DNA from 4 places in the Kitasatospora sp. cg17-2 genome. Region 2 is predicted to be linked to each of the others. Evidence: riboswitches for the same ligand, from Rfam matches in the RefSeq annotation. Region 2 holds a riboswitch; each other region holds the start of a gene.
The links. A riboswitch is a leader RNA that binds a small molecule or an ion and turns the genes downstream of it on or off. The one in region 2 is predicted to bind cobalamin.
Positions count from the first base shown of each region.

Region 1 (4,880 bases), 1.4 Mb from region 2:
CCCGGGCCCTCAGCACCGGCTCGAAGCCGCGCTCGCGCAGCCAGCCGAGGTCGGCGACGGTGGCCCGGGTGCCGGGCAGCACCACCAGGTCGGCGTCGGCCAGCTCCTCCGGCCGGGTGGCCCAGCGGACCAGCACGCCGGGCTCCTGGGCGAGCGCGTCCAGGTCGGTGAAGTTCGACAGCCGGGGGAAGCGGAGCACCGCCACCCGCAGGACGTCGGCGCCCAGCGGGCCGCGCGCGGCGGTCCGGTCGACGACGGTGGACAGGTCGAGCGAGTCCTCGGCGTCCAGCCACAGGTCCGGCAGCATCGGCAGGGTGCCGAGCACCGGACGCCCGGTCAGTTCGCGCAGCATCTCCAGCCCGGGGGCCAGCAGCCGCGCGTCGCCGCGGAACTTGTTGACGAACCAGCCGGCCACGTGCCGCTGGTCCTCCGCCGACAGCAGCGCCAGCGTCCCGTACATCGCCGCGAACACGCCGCCCCGGTCGATGTCCCCGACCACGACGACCGGCAGTCCGGCCGCGGTGGCCAGGCCCATGTTGGCGATGTCCCGGTCCCGCAGGTTGATCTCGGCGGGCGAGCCCGCGCCCTCGCAGACCACCACGTCGAAGCGGGCGCGCAGGTCCGCCAGGCACTCCAGGGCCCGTTCCAGCAGCAGCGGCTTGCGCTCGCGGTAGTCCAGCGCGCCGACCTCGGCGACCGGGCGGCCCAGCAGCACCACCTGGCTGCGGCCGTCCGCGCCGGGCTTGAGCAGCACCGGGTTCATCGCCGCCTCCGGCTCGACCCGGGCGGCCTGCGCCTGCATCGCCTGGGCGCGGCCGATCTCGGCGCCGTCGGCGGTGACGAAGGAGTTCAGCGACATGTTCTGCGCCTTGAACGGCGCGACCGCGACCCCCTGGCGCGCCAGCCAGCGGCAGATGCCCGCCGTGACCACGCTCTTGCCGGCGTCCGAGGTCGTCCCGGCGACCAGCAGTGCCTTGCTCATGCCCGGTTCCTCCGCTTCCCGATCAGTACCGCCCGCAGCAGCAGGTGCCCGGCGACCGTCGTACCCAGGGCCAGCGCGCCCACCCGTCGCGAGAGCACGCAGGCCCGCTCGATGTCGTCCACCCCGACCGGCCGCAGTCCCTCGCCCAGCACCGGCCGGTGCTCGGTGCGTTCGCCGTACTGGAGCGTCCCGCCCAGCCGGACGCCGACCGCGCCGGCGAAGGCCGACTCGGCCTGGCCGGCGTTGGGGCTGGGGTGCGCGGAGCCGTCCCGCCGCCAGACCCGCCAGGCGGTGCGCGGCTCGGGGGCGGCGGCCACCGTCAGCAGCGCGGTCAGCCGGGCGCCCGGCCAGCCCGCCACGTCGTCCAGCCGGGCCGAGGCCCAGCCGAACCGGGCGTAGCGCGGCGAGCGGTGACCGACCATCGCGTCCAGGGTGTTCACCGCACGGAACGCCAGCAGCCCCGGGGTGCCGGCCAGACCGCCCCAGACCAGGGCGTTGACCACGGCGTCGGCGGTGTTCTCGGCCACCGACTCGACCACCGCGCGGGCGATCTGCTGCTCGTCCAGGGCGCTCGGGTCGCGTCCGCACAGGTGCGGCAGCCGTTCCCGGGCGGCCGTCAGGTCACCGGCCGTCAGCGCGCGGCCGACAGTGCGGGCCTCCCGGGTCAGCGAGGTGCCGCCGAGCACCGTCCAGGTCGCGGCGGCGGCGAGCGCGGCCCGGCCGAGCGGACGGCGGCCGAGCAGCCGGTCGGCGGCCACCGCGCCGGCCGCGACGGTGCCCACGCACAGCGCGGTGAAGGCGGTGCCGGCCGCGCGGTCGTCGCGCCACAGCAGCCGCTCCAGCCGGCCGGCGGCGCCGCCGAAGCCGGCCACCGGGTGGCCGCGGCGCGGATCGCCGAACCGGGCGTCGGCCAGGTACCCGGCGACGGCGCCCGCGCCGAACGCGGCGGCCCGGGTCAGCGGGCGCAAGGGAAGGCGGGTGGCGTGGTCGGCGGAGTGCTCGGCGGGACGTCCCGGCCCGGCGGGGCAGCCTGCATCGCGTGCGTGTCCTCACTCAGGGTCCGCGCCCTGGATCGACGTACCGGGGGTGAGAGTCTCCTGGCTCCCGGGTCGGACGCGCTCCCGGGCCTTCCGGCGGCCGCGAACGGCCCTCCGTGGCTTACCTCCGGTCGTGCTCCCCGGTGACAGTGGCGGGACCGCGCCGGACTCGCACCGGCTTCCTCTGCTTGCCTCCGTAATGGCTGAAGGATCCCATCACGGGCCCGAAGGGGGAGTCAACCGAGGTCGCGGAGGGGTTGGTCACACGCCGGAGCCCTGCCGGAGCCCTGCCGGCACCCGCCCCGGCAGCCGTCCGGCCGCCCGCCCCGGCACCCGTCCCGTGCCCGCCCCCGCCGCCCGCGTTCCCCGTCGCTACCTCCGAGCCCGCCCGCCGCCGGACCGCGCCCCGCTGTGCGATCCTCCACCCCCGCCGGGCGGCGCGCCCGGCCCGCTTCGTGCGTTCGTCGGCTGGGGCACCACCCGGCGCCGCGCCTACCGTCGGGACCCATGCGACCCCAGCGCCCCCACCTCTTCGCCCGCCCGGCCCGGTCGGCCCCGCCCGCCCCGCCGCCCCCGGTACCGTTCTCGCCCGCCGCCGTCCGCGCCCACCGCGCCGCCCTCGGCCTGACCCCGGAACAGGTCGCCGAGGGCATGGCCGCGCACGGCGTCCGGCTGCTCCCGGCCCACGTCCTCGGCTGGGAGAACGGCGGGCCGCCCCCCGGCGAGGAGGAGTTCCTGGCGCTGGCCCGGGCGCTGTGGTGCCCGCCCGAGCGGCTGATGGGCGTGCGCCCGGCGAGCCTGCGGGACTTCCGGCTCGCCCGCGAGCTGAGCCCGGACGGCGCGGCCCGCCGGATCGGCGTCCCCGCCGAGGAGTACCGGCACGCCGAGGCCACCGGTCAGTGGGACGGCGACGCCGGGCCGACGGCCGCGCTCGCGCACGTGCTGGGCCTGACCCTCCGGGAGCTGGTCGCCGCCACCGGCCGCCGGGAGGAGCTGGACCGGCGGCTGCGGCGCTGCGTCGAGGGCCGCTGGCAGGCGCAGGCCGGCGCGATCGTCCGGATCGTGCCGGTGGACCGGGCGGACCTCGACGCCGTGCTGCCCGTGCTCCAGGAGGAGCGGCAGGTGCCCGCGCACTGGGGGTCCGGCGGCTGGGGCCCCGCCGAGGGGGCGGCCGCGCCGTCCGACGCGACGGTCCCGCCGGCCGGGCGCTTCTGGGAGCTGCTCGCCCGACGGGAGCCCGCGATCCCCGTGTGAGGACCCGTCCGTTCTGGCAGTCTCGTTCCGACGGACCCGGTGCGACCTTCCTCACGGGGCAACCCGTACGGCCGTGTCCTGCTGGCCCGGCCGGGTCCCGGCCAGTGGACTGGGCTGTGACGTGGGTCCGGACACCGGTCGGCCCAGAACCGAGCAGCGGGGAGCGAGTATGCGTTGGGGAATCGCGGCCACCGTGGCGGCCGCCGCGGTCGGCACCGGGGCGGCCGTCCTGGTGATCGGCCGCCGGGCCTCGGAGCGGATGGTCCGCCCGGCCGGGGCCGCCCGGGAGCGGACCGGTCCGGTCGTGGTGCAGAGCCTGGGCGCCGGGCGGATCACCTTCACCCGGAGCGCGGCGAGCGAGCGCCCCGGCCGCTGGGCCGTCGAGTGGGGCGAGGACGGGCACGCCGTCGTCGAGGAGGTCCTGCACCGCGACGAGCAGGGCGTCACCCGCCGACTGGCCCGCGCCGACCGGGGCACCCTCACGGCCGGTACCGAGGTCCGCTTCACCCCCCGGGTGTACCTCGGCGACCCGGCCTCGGCGCTGGGCCTGACCTTCGGCGAGACCGCCGTCGAGGGCGAGCTGGGCGCGATGCCCGCCTGGTGGCTCGACGGCAAGCGCGGCACCTGGGTGATCCTGGTGCACGGCCCGGGCGCCGACCGGAGCCAGGTGCTGCCCGTGCTGCCCGTCCTGGAGCGGCTCGGCCTGCCCGCGCTGGCGGTCAGCTACCGGGGCGACGCGGGCGCGCCGGCCTCCCCGGACGGCCTGGGCCACTTCGGCGAGACGGAGTGGCGGGACGTCGAGGCGGCGATCCGGCTGGCGCTGGACGGCGGCGCGGGCCGGGTGGTCCTGTACGGCTGGTCGCTCGGCGCCACGATGGCCCTGCAGGCCGCCGCCCGGTCCGACTTCGCCTCCTCGATCAGCAGCCTGGTCCTGGACTCCCCGGTGCTGGACTGGCCGGCCACCGCCCGCCGGGACGCGGCCAGGGCCGGGTACCGCGGCGCGGCCGCCGAACTCGGCGCGCTGGCCGCCCAGGGCCGCACCGGCGTGGATCTGGCCGACTTCGCCCGCCTCGCCGAGGGCGCGGACCTCCGGGTGCCCACCCTGGTGCTGCACGGACCCGACGATCCGGTGGCGCCGTTCCGGGCCGCCGAGCGGCTGGCGGCCGGCCGTCCGTCGCTGGTGAACCTCCAGGCCTTCCCGGGCGGCGACCACGCCGCGCTGTGGAACACGGACCCGGACCGCTACTCCGAGACCCTGCGCCGCTGGCTCACGCCCTTCTGCTGAGCCGCCGCCACCGGCCCCCGGCCCCGGGCTCTCCGCCCCCGCCCCGCCGCGCGCTCCCCGCCGCGCCGCGCGGGGCCGGGGAGCCGGGTGCACCGGGTGCGCGCCGACCGGGCGGCGGTCGGCGCACGGGCCGACCGGGACCCCGCCCGGACCACCGGCCCCGCCCACCCCTCCGACCTGGCATGCACCCGCCACAAAGATCAAGCCAGTCGGTTTGGGCTCTGTTGCCCGATCTTGTCGATCCCCCCGAACCCCCGCCCCGCCCTGCGCGGACAACCGGATGTGACAGAAGGCCGGTACAAGGGGAAGACTGCTCGACGTG
Region 1 is NZ_CM132923.1:6,986,108-6,990,987, forward strand. Features, by position in the region: gene ACW14Y_RS29525 (cobyric acid synthase) at 1-982, opposite strand, end outside; gene ACW14Y_RS29530 (cobalamin biosynthesis protein) at 979-1,950, opposite strand; cobalamin riboswitch at 2,054-2,252, opposite strand; gene ACW14Y_RS29535 (helix-turn-helix domain-containing protein) at 2,527-3,273, shown strand; gene ACW14Y_RS29540 (alpha/beta hydrolase family protein) at 3,443-4,558, shown strand.
Region 1: it holds a riboswitch for cobalamin, as region 2 does, so the genes downstream of both, ACW14Y_RS29530 (cobalamin biosynthesis protein) here and ACW14Y_RS35340 (CoA-acylating methylmalonate-semialdehyde dehydrogenase) in region 2, are expected to answer to the same signal.

Region 2 (4,880 bases):
TGAGCACGATCAGCCCCGCCCGCCCCTCGCGCTGGAGCAGGACCTCCGCGGTCCCGTTCCCGGTCCCGTTCGCGGTCACCTTCCCGTTCCCGTTCCCGGTCATCAGGCGGCCCCGGTCAGGCCGCGGGCGACGATGACACGCATGATCTCGTTGGTCCCTTCCAGGATCTGGTGCACCCGCAGGTCGCGGACGATCTTCTCGATGCCGTACTCGGCCAGGTAGCCGTAGCCGCCGTGCAGTTGGAGCGCCTGGTCGGCCACCTCGAAACCGGTGTCGGTGGCGTGCCGCTTGGCCATCGCGCACAGCTGCGGGGCGCGGGCGTCGCCGCGGTCCAGGGCGTCGGCGGCCCGCCACAGCAGGGCCCGGGCGGCCTCCAGTTCGGTGGCCATGTCGGCGAGGCGGAACTGCAGCGCCTGGGCGTGCAGCAGCCGGGCGCCGAAGGCCTCGCGTTCGGCGAGGTGGGCCACGGTGCGCTCCAGCGCGCTCTGGGCGCCGCCGAGCGAGCAGGCGGCGATGCCGAGGCGGCCGCCGTTGAGACCGCCCATGGCGATCCTGAAGCCCTCCCCCTCGGCGCCGAGCAGCCGGTCGGCGGGCAGCCGCACGCCGTCCAGCACCACCTGCCGGGTCGGCTGGGCGTTCCAGCCCATCTTGCGCTCGTTGGCGCCGAAGGACAGGCCCGGGTCGTCCCGGTCGACCAGGAAGGCCGAGATGCCCTTCGGGCCGGGCCCGCCGGTGCGCGCCATGACCAGGTAGACCTGGGCGCTGCCGGCGCCGGAGATGAACTGCTTCACGCCGTCGAGCACCCAGTGGCCGCCGTCGCGGACGGCCCGGGTGGTGAGCGCGGCGGCGTCGGAGCCGGCCCCGGGTTCGGTCAGGCAGTAGCTGGCGAGGTCCTCGGCCGTGCAGAGCCGGGGCAGCCAGCGGGCGCGCTGGGCGTCGTCGCCGTGGCGGTCGACCATCCAGGCGACCATGTTGTGGATGGAGAGGTAGGCGGCGATGGACGGGCAGCCGGTGGCGAGGGCCTCGAAGGCCACCGCGCCGTCGCGGCGGGTGAGACCGGAACCGCCGTTCTCCTCCCGGACGTAGACGCCGGCCAGGCCGAGTTCGCCGGCCTTGCGCAGCACGTCGACCGGGAAGTGCTTGGCGAGGTCCCACTCCACGGCGTTCGGGGCGAGGTGCTCGTCGGCGAAGGCCCTGGTGGTCTCCGCGATCGCGCGCTGGTCGTCGGTGAGATCGTGCACGGCGATCATCCCATCGTCGGCATGGTGAAGCTGGCGCCTTCCTTGACCCCGGAGGGCCAGCGCGAGGTCACCGTGCGGGTGCGGGTGTAGAAGCGGATCGAGTCCGGGCCGTGCTGGTTGAGGTCGCCGAAGCCGGAGCGCTTCCAGCCGCCGAAGGTGTGGTAGGCGATCGGCACCGGGATCGGCACATTGACGCCGACCATGCCGGTGTTGACCCGGCGGGTGAAGTCGCGGGCGGTGTCTCCGTCGCGGGTGTAGATGGCCACGCCGTTGCCGAACTCGTGCTCGCTGGGCAGGCGCAGGGCCTCCTCGTAGTCGGCCGCGCGGACCACGCTCAGCACCGGGCCGAAGATCTCCTCGCGGTGGATCCGCATCCCCGGCGTCACCCGGTCGAACAGCGAGGGGCCGAGGAAGAAGCCCTCCTCGTGGCCCTCCAGCCGGAAGTCGCGCCCGTCGACGACGAGTTCGGCGCCCTCCTCGACCCCGAGGTCCAGGTAGCCGCGGACCCGCTCCAGCGCGTCCCGGCCGACCAGCGGCCCGAAGTCCGAGGAGGGGTCGTCCGAGCGGCCGACCTTCAGCGCGCCGATCCGCTCGACCAGCTTGGCCACCAGCGCGTCGGCGGTCTCCTCACCGACCGGGACGGCCACCGAGATCGCCATGCAGCGCTCGCCGGCCGAGCCGTAGCCGGCGCCGACCAGTGCGTCCGCCGCCTGGTCGAGGTCGGCGTCGGGCATCACGATCATGTGGTTCTTGGCGCCGCCGAAGCACTGGGCGCGCTTGCCGTGGGCGGCCGCGGTCGCGTAGACGTACTGGGCGATCGGGGTGGAGCCGACGAAGCCGACCGCCTGCACCCGGGGGTCCTCCAGCAGGGTGTCGACGGCCTCCTTGCCGCCGTTCACCACGTTCAGCACGCCGGGCGGCAGTCCGGCCTCCAGGAACAGTTCGGCCAGCCGCAGCGGCACCGAGGGGTCGCGCTCGGAGGGCTTGAGGACGAAGGCGTTGCCGCAGGCCAGCGCGGGCGCGGCCTTCCAGAGCGGGATCATCGCCGGGAAGTTGAACGGGGTGATGCCGGCGACCACGCCGAGCGGCTGGCGCATCGAGTACACGTCGATACCGGTGCCGGCGTTGTCGGTGAACTCGCCCTTGAGCAGGTGCGGGATCCCGGCCGCGAACTCGACCACCTCCAGGCCGCGCTGGAGGTCGCCGTGGGCGTCGGCGACGGTCTTGCCGTGCTCGGCGGAGAGCAGCCGGGCGAGGGAGTCCCGCTCCTGCTCGACGAGTTGGAGGAAGCGCAGCAGCACCCGGGCCCGGCGCTGCGGGTTCCAGGCCGCCCACGCGGGCTGGGCCTGCGCCGCGTCGGCGATCACGGCCTCGACCTCGGCGCGGCTCGCCAGCGGCACCCGGGCCTGGACGCGCCCGGTGTTGGGGTCGTGGACGTCGCCGAAGCGGCCGGACGTCCCGGCGGTGCGCTTGCCGCCGACGAAATGGGTCAGTTCGGGGACGATCGACTCGGGGGCGGTCGGGTCGGGGAGCATTGATTCCTTCTCTCGTCAGGATGGGGAGAGGAGGAATGGAGGCCGCGCCGGTGCGCGGGCGCACGGTGGTGCGCCCGGCGGCAGGACGGCGGCGGCTGACGAACCGTCAGCGCGGGTTCACCCCGGGGCTCGTCGGCACGGCAGAGCCGGGGGCGATGGAACGGGAGCAGCCCGGATTCATGCGTGTCGTCTCCATCCTCGTGGAAAACACGGACCGTCCGCGGCCGGTATCCTGACTCCCGGATCGACGCGCGCCCCCGGGCCTTCCCGGCTGGCTGCCAGTGGCCGAACTCCTGCGAGGACGAACTCCCCGGTCACAGTGGCGGGACCGTGCCGGACTCACACCGGCTTCCCTGACACCGCGGACCTGTTCCGACCATATAGTTGGACGTCCTAGTAAGTCCAGAGCCCCTCGCCGTTCGGGCGCGTCGGAGCACGCACCACCGGGAACGCGCCGGGCCCCGGGGAGCACCCCGGGGCCCGGACGGCAGTCGACGCAACGTCAGACAGCCTCATCAGGAAGCGTCTTCATTCGGCGGCGTGGACCAGCTCGCCGCCGACGTAGGTGCGCAGCACCCGGGCCGACGCGATCTCCTCGGGCGGGCCGGTGAGGATGTCGCGGTCCAGGACGACCAGGTCGGCCAGCAGGCCGGGCGCGAGCACCCCGGCGTCGTCGAAACCGTTCACATGGGCGGTACCGGCCGTGTAGGCGGCGATCGCGGAGGCCAGGTCGAGCCGCTGCTCGGGCAGGAACACCCGGTCGTCCTCGGCCTCCGGCTCCCGCCGGTTGACCGCGACGTGCAGTCCGGCCAGCGGGTCCGGGCTGCTCACCGGCCAGTCGCTGCCCGCCGCCAGGGTGGCCCCGGCCCGCAGCAGCGCGCCGAACGGGTACTGCCAGGAGGCGCGCTCCGGGCCGAGGAAGGGGATGGTCAGCTCGTCCATCTGCGGCTCGTGCGCCGCCCACAGCGGCTGGATGTTGGCGATCGCGCCGAGCCGGGCGAACCGGGGCAGGTCGTCCGGGTGGACCACCTGGAGGTGGGCCAGGTGGTGGCGGGTGGCGCGCCGGCCGTTGGCGGTTCGGGCGGCCTCGACGGCGTCCAGCGCCTCGCGCACCGCCCGGTCGCCGAGCGCGTGGAAGTGCACCTGGAAGTCGAGCGCGTCGAGCGCGGTCACGTACTCGCGCAGGGCGAGCGGATCGACGAAGCTGAGGCCGGAGTTGGCGGTGGCGCAGCCGCAGCCGTCCAGGTAGGGGCTGGTCATCGCGGCGGTGAAGTTCTCCGCGATGCCGTCCTGCATGATCTTCACCGACCCGGCCCGGAACCGGCCGTGGGCCGACCCGGCCCGGCGCTCGACGAGTTCGGCGATCTGCTCGGCGCCCCGCTCGCGCTCCCACCAGAGCGCGCCGTTCACCCGCGCGGTCAGCGCGCCGGAACGCGCGGCGGTCAGATAGGCGTCGGACGGGTCCGGCTGGCCGTTGAACTCCCCGAGCAGCGCGTCCTGCCAGCCGGTGATGCCGAGCGAGTGCAGCAGCCGCTGCGCCCGCAGCAGCCCCTCCAGCCGGTCGGCGGCGGTGACCGGCGGCACCAGCCGGGCGACCAGGCCGGTGGCACCCTCCTGGAGCACTCCGCTCGGGGTGCCGTCGGCCTCGCGCTCGATCCGGCCGTCCGCCGGGTCGGGGGTGTCGCGGTCGACGCCGGCGAGTTCCAGCGCCCGGGTGTTGGCCCAGGCGCCGTGGTGGTCCCGGTTGGTGAGGTAGACCGGACGGTCCGGGACGACGGAGTCGAGCAGCTGCCGGGTCGGCAGTCCGCCCTCGAAGCTCTCCATCGACCAGCCGCTGCCGGTGATCCACTCCTGGTCGGGGTTGGCGTCGGCGTAGGCGCGGATCCGCTCCAGGTAGTCGGCCACGCCGACGGTGCCGGTGAGGTCGCAGACGGCCAGCTCGGTGCCGCCGAAGACGGCGTGGATGTGCGCGTCCTGGAAGCCCGGCAGCAGCAGCTTGCCGGTGAGGTCGACGACCTCGGTGTCCGGGCCGATCAGGTCCCGGACCTCGTCGTGGCCGACGGCGGTGATCCGTCCGCCGGTGACGGCCAGACCGGTCGCCCG
Region 2 is NZ_CM132923.1:8,411,931-8,416,810, reverse strand. Features, by position in the region: gene ACW14Y_RS35350 (enoyl-CoA hydratase/isomerase family protein) at 1-103, opposite strand, end outside; gene ACW14Y_RS35345 (acyl-CoA dehydrogenase family protein) at 103-1,251, opposite strand; gene ACW14Y_RS35340 (CoA-acylating methylmalonate-semialdehyde dehydrogenase) at 1,248-2,777, opposite strand; gene ACW14Y_RS35335 (hypothetical protein) at 2,813-3,013, shown strand; cobalamin riboswitch at 2,983-3,173, opposite strand; gene ACW14Y_RS35330 (amidohydrolase) at 3,306-4,880, opposite strand, start outside.

Region 3 (4,880 bases), 5.8 Mb from region 2:
CGAGGTGCACGAGACCAACTCCGAGCAGCGCATGGTGGAGTGGCTGCACGAGGCCGCCGACGGCCGGGTGCCGGTGGTGATCAACCCGGGCGCGTTCACCCACTACTCGTACGCGATGCGGGACGCCGCGGCGCAGCGCACCGCGCCGCTGGTCGAGGTGCACATCTCCAACCCGTACGCGCGGGAGACCTTCCGGCACACCTCGGTGATCGCCGCGGTGGCCTCCGGGACGATCGCCGGGTTCGGGATCGGCTCGTACGAGCTGGCCCTGCGGGCGCTCGCCGAGCAGCTCGCCGCGGGCTGACGCCGGCCCGGTCGATGACCGGCGGCGGTGCGGCGGTGGGCTGTGTCCACCGCCGCACCGCCGTGTAGTGTCCCGCTGAAGGAAGTCGGGAGGTGCCGTGACGCAGTACGCCGGGGGTGGATCCGTCCCCCCACGTCCCGTCGCTCCGCCGGTGCCGGGGTATCCGGTGGCGGCCGGGACGGTGCCCGTTCCGATGGTCGTTCCGTTGCCCGTGCCCGTGCCGGTGTCCGTTCCACTGATCGTTCCGGTGGGGGCCTCGACGGTCCCGACGGCGTCGACGGACTCCTCGGGGCCGCCGACCGTTCCGCTGCCGGTGCTGCCGTCCCCTCCGCCCGGTCCGGTGCCCGCCCCGGCGCCCGCGCCCGCCCCGGCTCCGGCCGCGCCGCCCGCGCCGGCCCCGGTGCCCGCCGGCTCCACCGGGCACTTCCTGCTGCCCTCCGGCGCGCCCGTCCAGCTGCCCGCCCGGCAGCCGCAGCAGCACGCGCCCGCCGGCCCGATCGCGGTGCTGCTGATCGGTCCGGCCGGCGCCGGCAAGACCACCGTCGCCCGCCACTGGGCCGAGCGCCGCCCCACCCCGACCGCGCACATCAGCCTCGACGACGTCCGGGAGTGGGTGCAGTCCGGCTTCGCCAACCCGCAGTCCGGCTGGAACAACGCCTCCGAGGCGCAGTACCGGCTGGCCCGCCGGACCTGTGGCTTCGCCTGCCGCAACTACCTCGCCAACGGCATCTCCTGCATCATCGACGACGCGGTCTTCCCCGACCGCCCGGCGATCGGCCTCGGCGGCTGGAAGCGGCACATCGGGCCCGGCATGATCCCGGTGGTGCTGCTGCCCAGCCTCGACTCGGTGCTCCACCGCAACGCCCGGCGCAGCGGGAACCGCCGGCTCGGTGACGAGGAGGTGGCCCGGATCCACGGCCGGATGGCCGGCTGGTACAACTCCGGGCTGCCGATCATCGACAACTCCCAGCTCGACGTGGCCGCCACCGCCGCCGAGCTGGACCGGGTGATCCTGGCCCGGCTGATGGGCATCCCGGTCCGCTGAGGAGCCCGTTCGCCCGGCGGGTGTGTCGGTGCCGACTGCGATGATGGACGGGTCCTGAACGTTCGACCGGGGGAGCCGCGCCCGTGCCGGAAGGCCACATCATCCACCGTCTCGCCGCCGAGAACCACCGCGCCTTCGGCGGCCGGGCGGTCCGGGCCAGCAGCCCGCAGGGGCGGTTCGCGGACGGCGCCGAGCTGATCGACGGACGGGAGCTGGAGGCGGCGGAGGCCGTCGGCAAGCACCTGTTCCTCGGCTTCGGCGAGGACGCCTGGGTGCACATCCACCTCGGCCTGTACGGGGGCTTCACCTTCGCCGCGCTCGGCGACGGCCCGGTGCCGCCGCCGGTCGGCCTGGTCCGGCTGCGGCTGGAGAACGACGAGCACGTCGCCGATCTGCGCGGCCCCAACACCTGCGCGCTGATCACCGGCGCCGAGAAGGCCGCGGTGGCGGCCAGGCTCGGCCCCGACCCGCTGCGCGCCGACGCGGACCCGGACGCCGCCTGGCGGCGGATGGCCGCCAGCCGGACGACGGTCGCCGCCCTGCTGATGGACCAGAAGGTGCTGGCCGGGGTGGGGAACGTCTACCGCGCCGAGGTGCTGTTCCGGCACGGCATCGATCCGCACCGGGCGGGGCGCGAGCTGCTCCGGGCCGAGTGGGACGCGATCTGGGCCGACCTGGTCGCGCTGATGCGGGAGGGGGTCGGCGCGGGCCGGATCGACACCGTGCGCCCCGAGCACACCCCGGAGGCGATGGGCCGCCCGCCGCGGGTCGACGACCACGGCGGCGAGGTGTACGTCTACCGGCGGGCCGGGATGCCGTGCCTGGTCTGCGCCACCGAGGTCCGGGCCGAGGAGCACGCCTCCCGCAATCTGTTCTGGTGCCCGTCCTGCCAGCCGGCCGGTACCCCGGGCCGCTGACCGGGCCGTTGGCCGGGCGGGGTCAGCCGGTCGCGGCGTCGTGCTCGTGGTGCCCCTGGTGCTCGCCGTGCTCGTGCTGGTCGTCGTGCTCGTGGTGCTCGGGGGTGTCGACGGCGCACGCGTCCAGCAGGGGGCGCAGATCCGCGTCCACGAGCCGGTAGCGCACGACACGTCCCTCCTTCTCGCCGGTCACCGCCCCGGCCGTCCGCAGCAGCCGCAGGGCCTGGGAGACGGCGGGGTCGCGCATGCCGGTGGCGACCGCCAGGTCGGAGACGGCGAGCGGCCCGGTGCGGTGCAGCGCCAGCAGCAGGGCGAGACGGCCGGGGTCGGCGAGCAGCGAGAAGCGCTCGGCCCAGGAGCGGACGCGGGCGGTGTCGCCGATCGCCGCGATGGCCTCGCAGACCCGGTGCCCGTCGATGGTGCGGTGGCCCGCGCGGTCGGCCGGTACGAGATGCATACGGGCCATTCTCGCAGGCGGGACGCTGTGATCCTGGACACCTGCGCAGGTGCGCAGCCTTGCAAGGGTCACCGCCCGCCGCCTACGGTGTTGCCCGCCGTGGTGCTCGGGAAGACCGGTGACGGACCCTCAGGGGTCCCAGTCCGGAGCGGCCCTCGCCACTGTGATCGGGGGGAAGTGTCCGTACCCACGTCGCCACTGGGCGCCTCGCGCGCTCGGGAAGGCGGGTACGGGAGCCCCGTCAGCCAGGAGACCGGCCGCGGCATCTCACGAAGTGTTTCCACGAGGTGCTGGAGCGTGATCCCAGGATGACCCTGCCCGAAACCGTCGCCGCCCCGGCGGCGCCCACCGCCCTGCCCACCTTCCGATGGCGGCGGGAGGACACCGTACGGACGGCCGGCCTGATGGGCGTGATCCTGGCCATGCACGTGGTGGCCTTCGGCACGCTGATCTTCCTCGTCGCGCCGGAGAAGTACGAGGTGGGCACCCAGGTCTTCGGGGTGGGCCTGGGCATCACCGCGTACACCCTCGGCATGCGGCACGCCTTCGACGCCGACCACATCGCGGTGATCGACAACACCACCCGGAAGCTGATGGCGGACGGCAAGCGGCCGGTCTCGGTCGGCTTCTGGTTCGCGCTCGGGCACTCCTCGATGGTGGTGCTGATGGCCGCCCTGGTGGCGGGCGGCGCGCAGCTGGCCAGCACCCTGATGGACGACGAGTCCACCACCCACCAGTGGCTCGGCGTGGTCGGCACCTCGGCCTCCGGGGTCTTCCTCTACCTGATCGGCGCGCTCAACCTGGCCGCGCTGTTCGGCATCCTCAAGGTCTTCCGCTCGATGCGGGCGGGCCGGTTCGACGAGGCCGAGCTGGAGGAGCACCTCAACTCGCGCGGTCTGCTGGCCCGGGTGCTGAACCGGGCCACCCGCTCGATCACCCGTCCCGGCCAGATGTTCCCGGTCGGCATGGTGCTCGGCCTGGGCTTCGACACCGCGACCGAGGTCACCCTGATGGTGATGGCGGGCTCCGGCGCGGCCTCCGGCCTGCCCTGGTACGCGATCGTCTGCCTGCCGCTGCTGTTCGCGGCCGGCATGAGCCTGTTCGACACCCTGGACGGCACCTTCATGAACTTCGCCTACCAGTGGGCGTTCTCCAACCCGGTGCGCAAGGTGTACTACAACCTGACCATCACCGGTCTGTCCATCGCGGTGGCGTTCATCATCGGGACCATCGAACTCGTCGGCGTCCTGCACGAGAAGCTGGACCTCACCGACCCGGTGACCGGCTGGATCGCGGACATCACCCTGGACAACGTCGGCTACGCCATCGTCGGCCTGTTCGTCGTGGTCTGGGGCGCCGCCATCGCCTACTGGCGCCTGGCCGGCGTCGAGAAGAAGTGGGCCGCCGCCCCGGTCACCGCCCCCGCCCCGACCGCCACCCAGGCCGCCGCCCAGACCCCCGCCGGCGGCCCCGGGTAGTCCCGCCCGGGCCCGGGTGGGGGCGTTCGGCGGGCGGATCGGGGGCGGGGTTCGTAGGCTCGACGCATGGCTGATGCGTACGCGGGCCGGCGGGAGCGGTTGCGGGAGCACTGCAGTGCGTCCGGGACCGACGCGGCGCTGATCACCCGGGCGGCGAACGTGCGGTACCTCACCGGGTGTCCGCCGTGCGGGGCGACCCTGCTGCTGACCCGGGACCGGGCGGTGCTGGCACTGCCCGACGACCTGCCGCCGGACGACACCGGGGAGCACCTGATCTCGCCCGAGGTGACCCGGCTGGAGGTGGCGGCCGGGGCGGACACCGCGCTGGCCGCCGCCGGTGCCGCGGCGGGGCTGCGGGTGGCCGGGCTGGCGGTGGAGGAGCACGACCTGACGGTCACCCGGCACCGGGCCGTGGCCGGGCTGGTCGAGGGCACCCGGCTGGCGGACGTCGGACAGGCGGTCGAGCGGCTGCGGGTGGTCAAGGACGAGTACGAGATCGCCGATCTGCGGATCGCCGCGGAGATCGCCGACCAGGCGCTCGGCGAGTTGCTGGAGTCGATCCTGGTCGGCCGGACCGAGCGGCACCTGGCGATGGAGCTGGAGCGCCGGATGATCGACCACGGCGCGGACCGCGCGGCGTTCCCGGTCTCGGTCGGCACCGGCAGCCACTCCGGCCAGC
Region 3 is NZ_CM132923.1:2,578,580-2,583,459, reverse strand. Features, by position in the region: gene aroQ (type II 3-dehydroquinate dehydratase) at 1-304, shown strand, start outside; gene ACW14Y_RS10205 (AAA family ATPase) at 498-1,349, shown strand; gene ACW14Y_RS10200 (Fpg/Nei family DNA glycosylase) at 1,433-2,266, shown strand; partial or broken gene ACW14Y_RS10195 (ArsR/SmtB family transcription factor) at 2,388-2,723, opposite strand; cobalamin riboswitch at 2,807-2,999, shown strand; gene nicT (Nickel transporter NicT) at 3,032-4,201, shown strand; gene ACW14Y_RS10185 (M24 family metallopeptidase) at 4,268-4,880, shown strand, end outside.
Region 3: it holds a riboswitch for cobalamin, as region 2 does, so the genes downstream of both, nicT (Nickel transporter NicT) here and ACW14Y_RS35340 (CoA-acylating methylmalonate-semialdehyde dehydrogenase) in region 2, are expected to answer to the same signal.

Region 4 (4,880 bases), 7.8 Mb from region 2:
GTCCCGGCCGTCGAGCCCGCCGTCGGGACCGCGCCCGATGCCCTCGGTCGGCCCGCCCGGGTGAATATCGGCCGACTCCCGGACGGCACCTACCAGCTCGTCGACCTCACCCGTCCCGCCACCGTCACCACCTACGACGCGGCCGGCCGGGACGTGCTGGACTTCCGCAAACTGCCCGCCGACGCCCGCCCGGCCGCCTCGGCGACCACCGACTTCCCGGCCGCCACCGGCACCAGCGGCGCCACCGACGCCCACCTCAACGCCGCCGCCGTGTACGACTTCTACCGCGACCGTCTGGGCCGCGACGGGATCGACGGCAAGGCCGGACCGATCATCTCCGTCGTCAATGTCACCAGCTTCGACGAGCCCATGAACAACGCGCAGTGGGACGGCGAGAAGATGCTCTACGGAGGCGGCAGCGGCAACTACCGCCCGTTCTCCGCCGCCCGCGACGTGGCCGGCCACGAGATGACCCACGGCGTCGTCAAGTACACCGCCGGCTTCGTCGACTTCGGCCAGTCCGGTGCCCTCAACGAGGCCGTCGCCGACTACTTCGGCAATGCCATCGAGGTGACCAGCCGAGGCATCCCGATGACCGACCCCAGGGCCGCGCTGCTCGGCGAGGACCTCTGCCGCACCGGAACCCCCGAGGCCTGCGCCGGCCGCAGGCTGGACGACCGCCGCACCACCGTGGCCGACTACCTCGGGGTGCCCGCCGGGGTCGACAGCGGCGGCGTGCACTACAACTCCACCATCGTCTCGGGCGCGTTGTGGGACATCCGGCGCACCCTCGACCCGCTCCTCGCCGACCGCCTGGTCTACCGCGCGCTCGCCGAGTACCTCACCCCGCTGGACGACTTCGTCGACGCCCGCAACGCGGTGCTCGCCGCGGGGCGGGCGCTCGGTCTCGACCGTGCCCAACTCCGCACCGTGGCCGGGGCCTTCGACGCCCACGGGATCAAGGACGGCTGGCAGCGCCGGATCGGCGTGGACAGCCGGCCGCTGCTGCGCGAACTCTCCACCGAGAGCGTGGCGCCGGATGTCGCCGCCGGCCGCTGGGTGGTGGCCACCGCGGGCAAGGGGGCCAAGGGCAGCATGGCCGTGTACGCGGGCGCTGTCACCGGCTCCGCCGAGCCCGCCCGGCTCAGCCCGGAGGACGGCCGCTCGCACGGCTGGCCCACCACCGACGGAACGACCGCCGCGTGGGTGGCGATGGGGCCGGGGGCCGACGGGACCTGGGGCATGGAGGTGCTGGCCCGGCCGCTCGACGGCGGCCCGGTGCGCAGCGTTCACCGCGGCCCGAACCAGTACCTCGGTGACGTGCGGGTCTCCGGGGGAGACGTCGCCTTCCTGATGTCGGACCACACGACCGGCCGCAGCGGGCCCGTGCTCTCCCGCGACGGGGCTCCGGAGACGCTGATCGCGCTGCCCGAGGGCCACCAGGCCGCCGGTCTCGCCCTCCACGACGGCCTGCTCGCCTGGACCGAGAGCTGGCAGGTCGGTGAGCGGACGGTGAGTGCGCCGACCGTCTACTCGCTCGCCGCCGGCAAGGTCGTCGCCCAGTACGTGGTCGACGACGCGAACGGCACCGCCGGGACCTCGGTGGCCAGCCTCAGGATGGCCGGCGGCCGGCTGCTCTGGGTCGAGACGCCCTTCGACCGGACGAAGGGCAGCACGATCCGCTCCGGCGCGCTGGACGGCTCCGGCGTGACCGACCTCCTGCCCGCAGGCCCCCGGTCCGGCACCGGCACCGGCACCGGCAGTGGCAGCGGCAGTGGCAGCGGCACCGAGCCGCGCCGGATCGTCGGCCTCACCGCCTCGGACCGGGCGGTCACCTTCGCCGAGGCCGCCCGTCAGGTGACGGGTGCCCCCAAGAACACCGATCTGCCCAAGCTCTGGCAGCTCCCGCTCACCGGCGGCACCCCCGAGCGGATGTCCTGCAACCGGGGCGGCCAGTACTCCCCGGTGGCCGACCGGGGCACCCGGGTGGTCTGGCTGGACGCCACGGCGGGCCGCACCGATCTGGTCGTGCGCGAGCGCGCGGCCGGCACCTGCTGACCGGAGGCGGCTGCCCCGGGGTCCGCACCAGGGCTCTCGACCCCGAAGCCCGGACCCCGTCCGCCCCGGTCTCCCGCCCGGCCGCCGCATCCCTGCGGCGGCCGGGCGGGTCCTTGTCGTCACCGGGCCGCCGCGGTGCCGAACCCAGCCGTCGCCGTGCCGGTCCCGGTCCGTCGCGGTGCCGGTCCCGGTCCGTACGCGAGGAGTGCAGCGCTCCGGCCGCTGAGGCCCTGCCGCCGCGCCCACGCCCAGCCACCGCGCTGCCGCACCGATGGCGATCCGCCCTCGAACCGGCCTTGACCCCCTCTCAGCCGAGCCGACATCATGAGCCGTCATGTTCTGACTCCGCCGTCGGGGGAAGTCCGGTCGAATTCCGGCGCTGACCCGCAACGGTAGGCCGCCGACGGCACGTCGGTGGCGAGCCCGAGTACCCGTCGGCGGAGGTGTGTCCCCTCCTCCCGTCGTGGTCTGCGGCCAGGGGCTCCCGGAGCCGTCGGGCCGTTCACCCCGCGCGGTCGCCGGCGGCCGCCCGTGCGCCCAGGCCCGGAAAGGCCTCGCATGTCCGCCTCCGCGCTCCGCCGCCGCCCGCTCCGCCTGCTCGCGATATCCGCGCTGGCGCTGACCGCCACCCTCCCGGCCGCCACCGCCGCCCGGGCGGCCGCCCCGGCGCCGACCGCCACCGCCCCGACCTCCATCACCTCGTCGGCCTCCGGCGACGCTGCCACCACCTACCGCCCGGACGCCGCCGCGGCCGGCTGGCTGGCCCGCCAACTCGTCAACGGCGACCACTTCGAGTCGGTCTTCGACGGCACCGCCTACCCCGACCAGGGCCTCACCATCGACGCCGTGCTCGCCTTCGCCGCCGCCGGCAGCGCCGACCAGGCCGCCGCGCGCGACACCGCCTGGCTCGCCCGCCCCGACATCCTGGTCGGCTACCTCGGCGACGGCACCGCCGAGGCCTACGCCGGAGCCACCGCCAAGCTCCTGCTCGCCGCCGAGGTGCGCGGTACCTCCCCGTCGGCCTTCGGCGGCGTCGACCTGCCCGCCCGACTGCGCTCCCTGCTGACGCCGAGCGGCCGTTTCTCCGACCGCTCGCAGTGGGGCGACTACAGCAACGCCTTCGGCCAGTCCCTGGCCCTGATCGCCCTCCAGCGCACCCCCGGCGGGGCCCCGGCCTCCGCCGTCGACTTCCTGGCCGCCGCCCAGTGCGCCGACGGCGGCTTCCCGATCGCCTTCGGGCAGCCGACCTGCACCGCCGACACCGACGCCACCGCCCTCGCGGCCCAGGCCCTCGCCGCGACCGGCCGCAGCGCCAAGGCCAAGGCGGGGCTGGACTGGCTGACGGCCCACCAGAACACCGACGGCGGTTTCGCCGCGGCCGGTGCCACCACCTCCAACGCCAACAGCACCGGCCTGGCCACCTCCGCCCTGCTCCCCGGCGGCCGGTTCATCAGCGGCCTCAAGGGCTGGAGCAGCCTGGTGAAGCTCCAGCAGGGCTGCTCGGCCGACCCCGCCGTGCGCGGCGCCGTCGCCTACGACGCGAGCGGCTTCAACTCCGCCAACGCCACCCGGGCCACCGCCCAGGCCGTCCTCGGTCTCTCCGGTCAGGGCCTCGCCGGTCTCAGCGCCCACGGCGCCCGCCCGTCCGCCCCCACCCTGGCCTGCCCGGCCCCGGCCGCGCGCCCCTGACGGCGGCCCGCCCGTGACCCCGCACCGCCGCCCGCCGCATCCGAGGAGCACGCCCATGACCACCACCTCCGCCCGTCCCACCCGCCGTACCCTCGGCGCCTTCGCCGCCGCCGCGGCCCTCACCGCCGGCCTGCTCGGCGTCTCCACCGCGACCGCCCCGCCGGCCCGGGCCGCCGCCTGCACCGGCACCTCCGGCGTCACCGTGGTCGTCGACTTCACCGCCCTCGGTGGCGGCATCGAGACCGGCTGCGCCGCGGGAGACCCGGCCAGCGGCCTCGCCGCGCTGACCGGTGCCGGTTTCTCCTACTCCTTCCACCCGCGCTTCCCGGGCTTCGTCTGCAAGATCAACACCCTGCCGACGACCTGCACCAACCCCACCGGCACCGCCTACTGGTCGTACTGGCACGCCGCGCACGGCGGCCCGTGGTCCTACAGCAACCTCGGTGCGGGCTCCTGCAACCCGGCTCCGGGCGAGGTCGAGGGCTGGTCCTTCGGCGCCGGTGCCCAGCCGGGCATCACCGCGCCCTGACCTCGGACCCGCTCGGCGGGTTCTCCGTACGGACGCTCGGCCGGGGGTCGGCCGGGCGTTCTCACGGCGTTGCTACGGTGTCGTGCCCTACTGGCCGGGCGTCTTCGGGGCCTCCAACTCCACGTGGTGGACGCTGAATCCGCCCCGCACCACCGGGGCGAACGGGGCCGGGGCCATGCAGGTGCCGACCACCGGCTGGTAGGGCTGCTGGTCGGGACCCATGTCGAGGTTGGCCACGCCCCAGGAGAAGCCGAGGCGGTCGCCGTCACGGCCGCCGCCCCGGTAGACGCTCAGACCGATCCTTTCGTTGGCATTCCCGATGTCCGAGGTGGTGACGACGGCGGTCAGGGTGGCGACCGGGCCGCCGGTGCTGAGGCAGTCCACCTCGGCCACGGCGTTGTAGACGACCCCGGTGGCGGCCACGCGGTGGGAGTAGCGGACCGTGCCGACGGCGTCGGTGGGCAGTCCGTCGGGCGCCTTGGTGCCCGGAAGGGGGCGGGAGTACGGCTTCGCCCGGGCGTCGACGGTGAACCAGATCTCGTCGTCCGGGGAGAAGGCGTACCAGACCCGGGCCTTGCCGCTGACGCTCGCCGGCCCCGCGGTC
Region 4 is NZ_CM132923.1:626,220-631,099, reverse strand. Features, by position in the region: gene ACW14Y_RS02600 (M4 family metallopeptidase) at 1-2,058, shown strand, start outside; cobalamin riboswitch at 2,391-2,511, shown strand; gene ACW14Y_RS02595 (peptidase) at 2,617-3,747, shown strand; gene ACW14Y_RS02590 (flagellar hook-length control protein FliK) at 3,803-4,276, shown strand; gene ACW14Y_RS02585 (hypothetical protein) at 4,364-4,880, opposite strand, start outside.
Region 4: it holds a riboswitch for cobalamin, as region 2 does, so the genes downstream of both, ACW14Y_RS02595 (peptidase) here and ACW14Y_RS35340 (CoA-acylating methylmalonate-semialdehyde dehydrogenase) in region 2, are expected to answer to the same signal.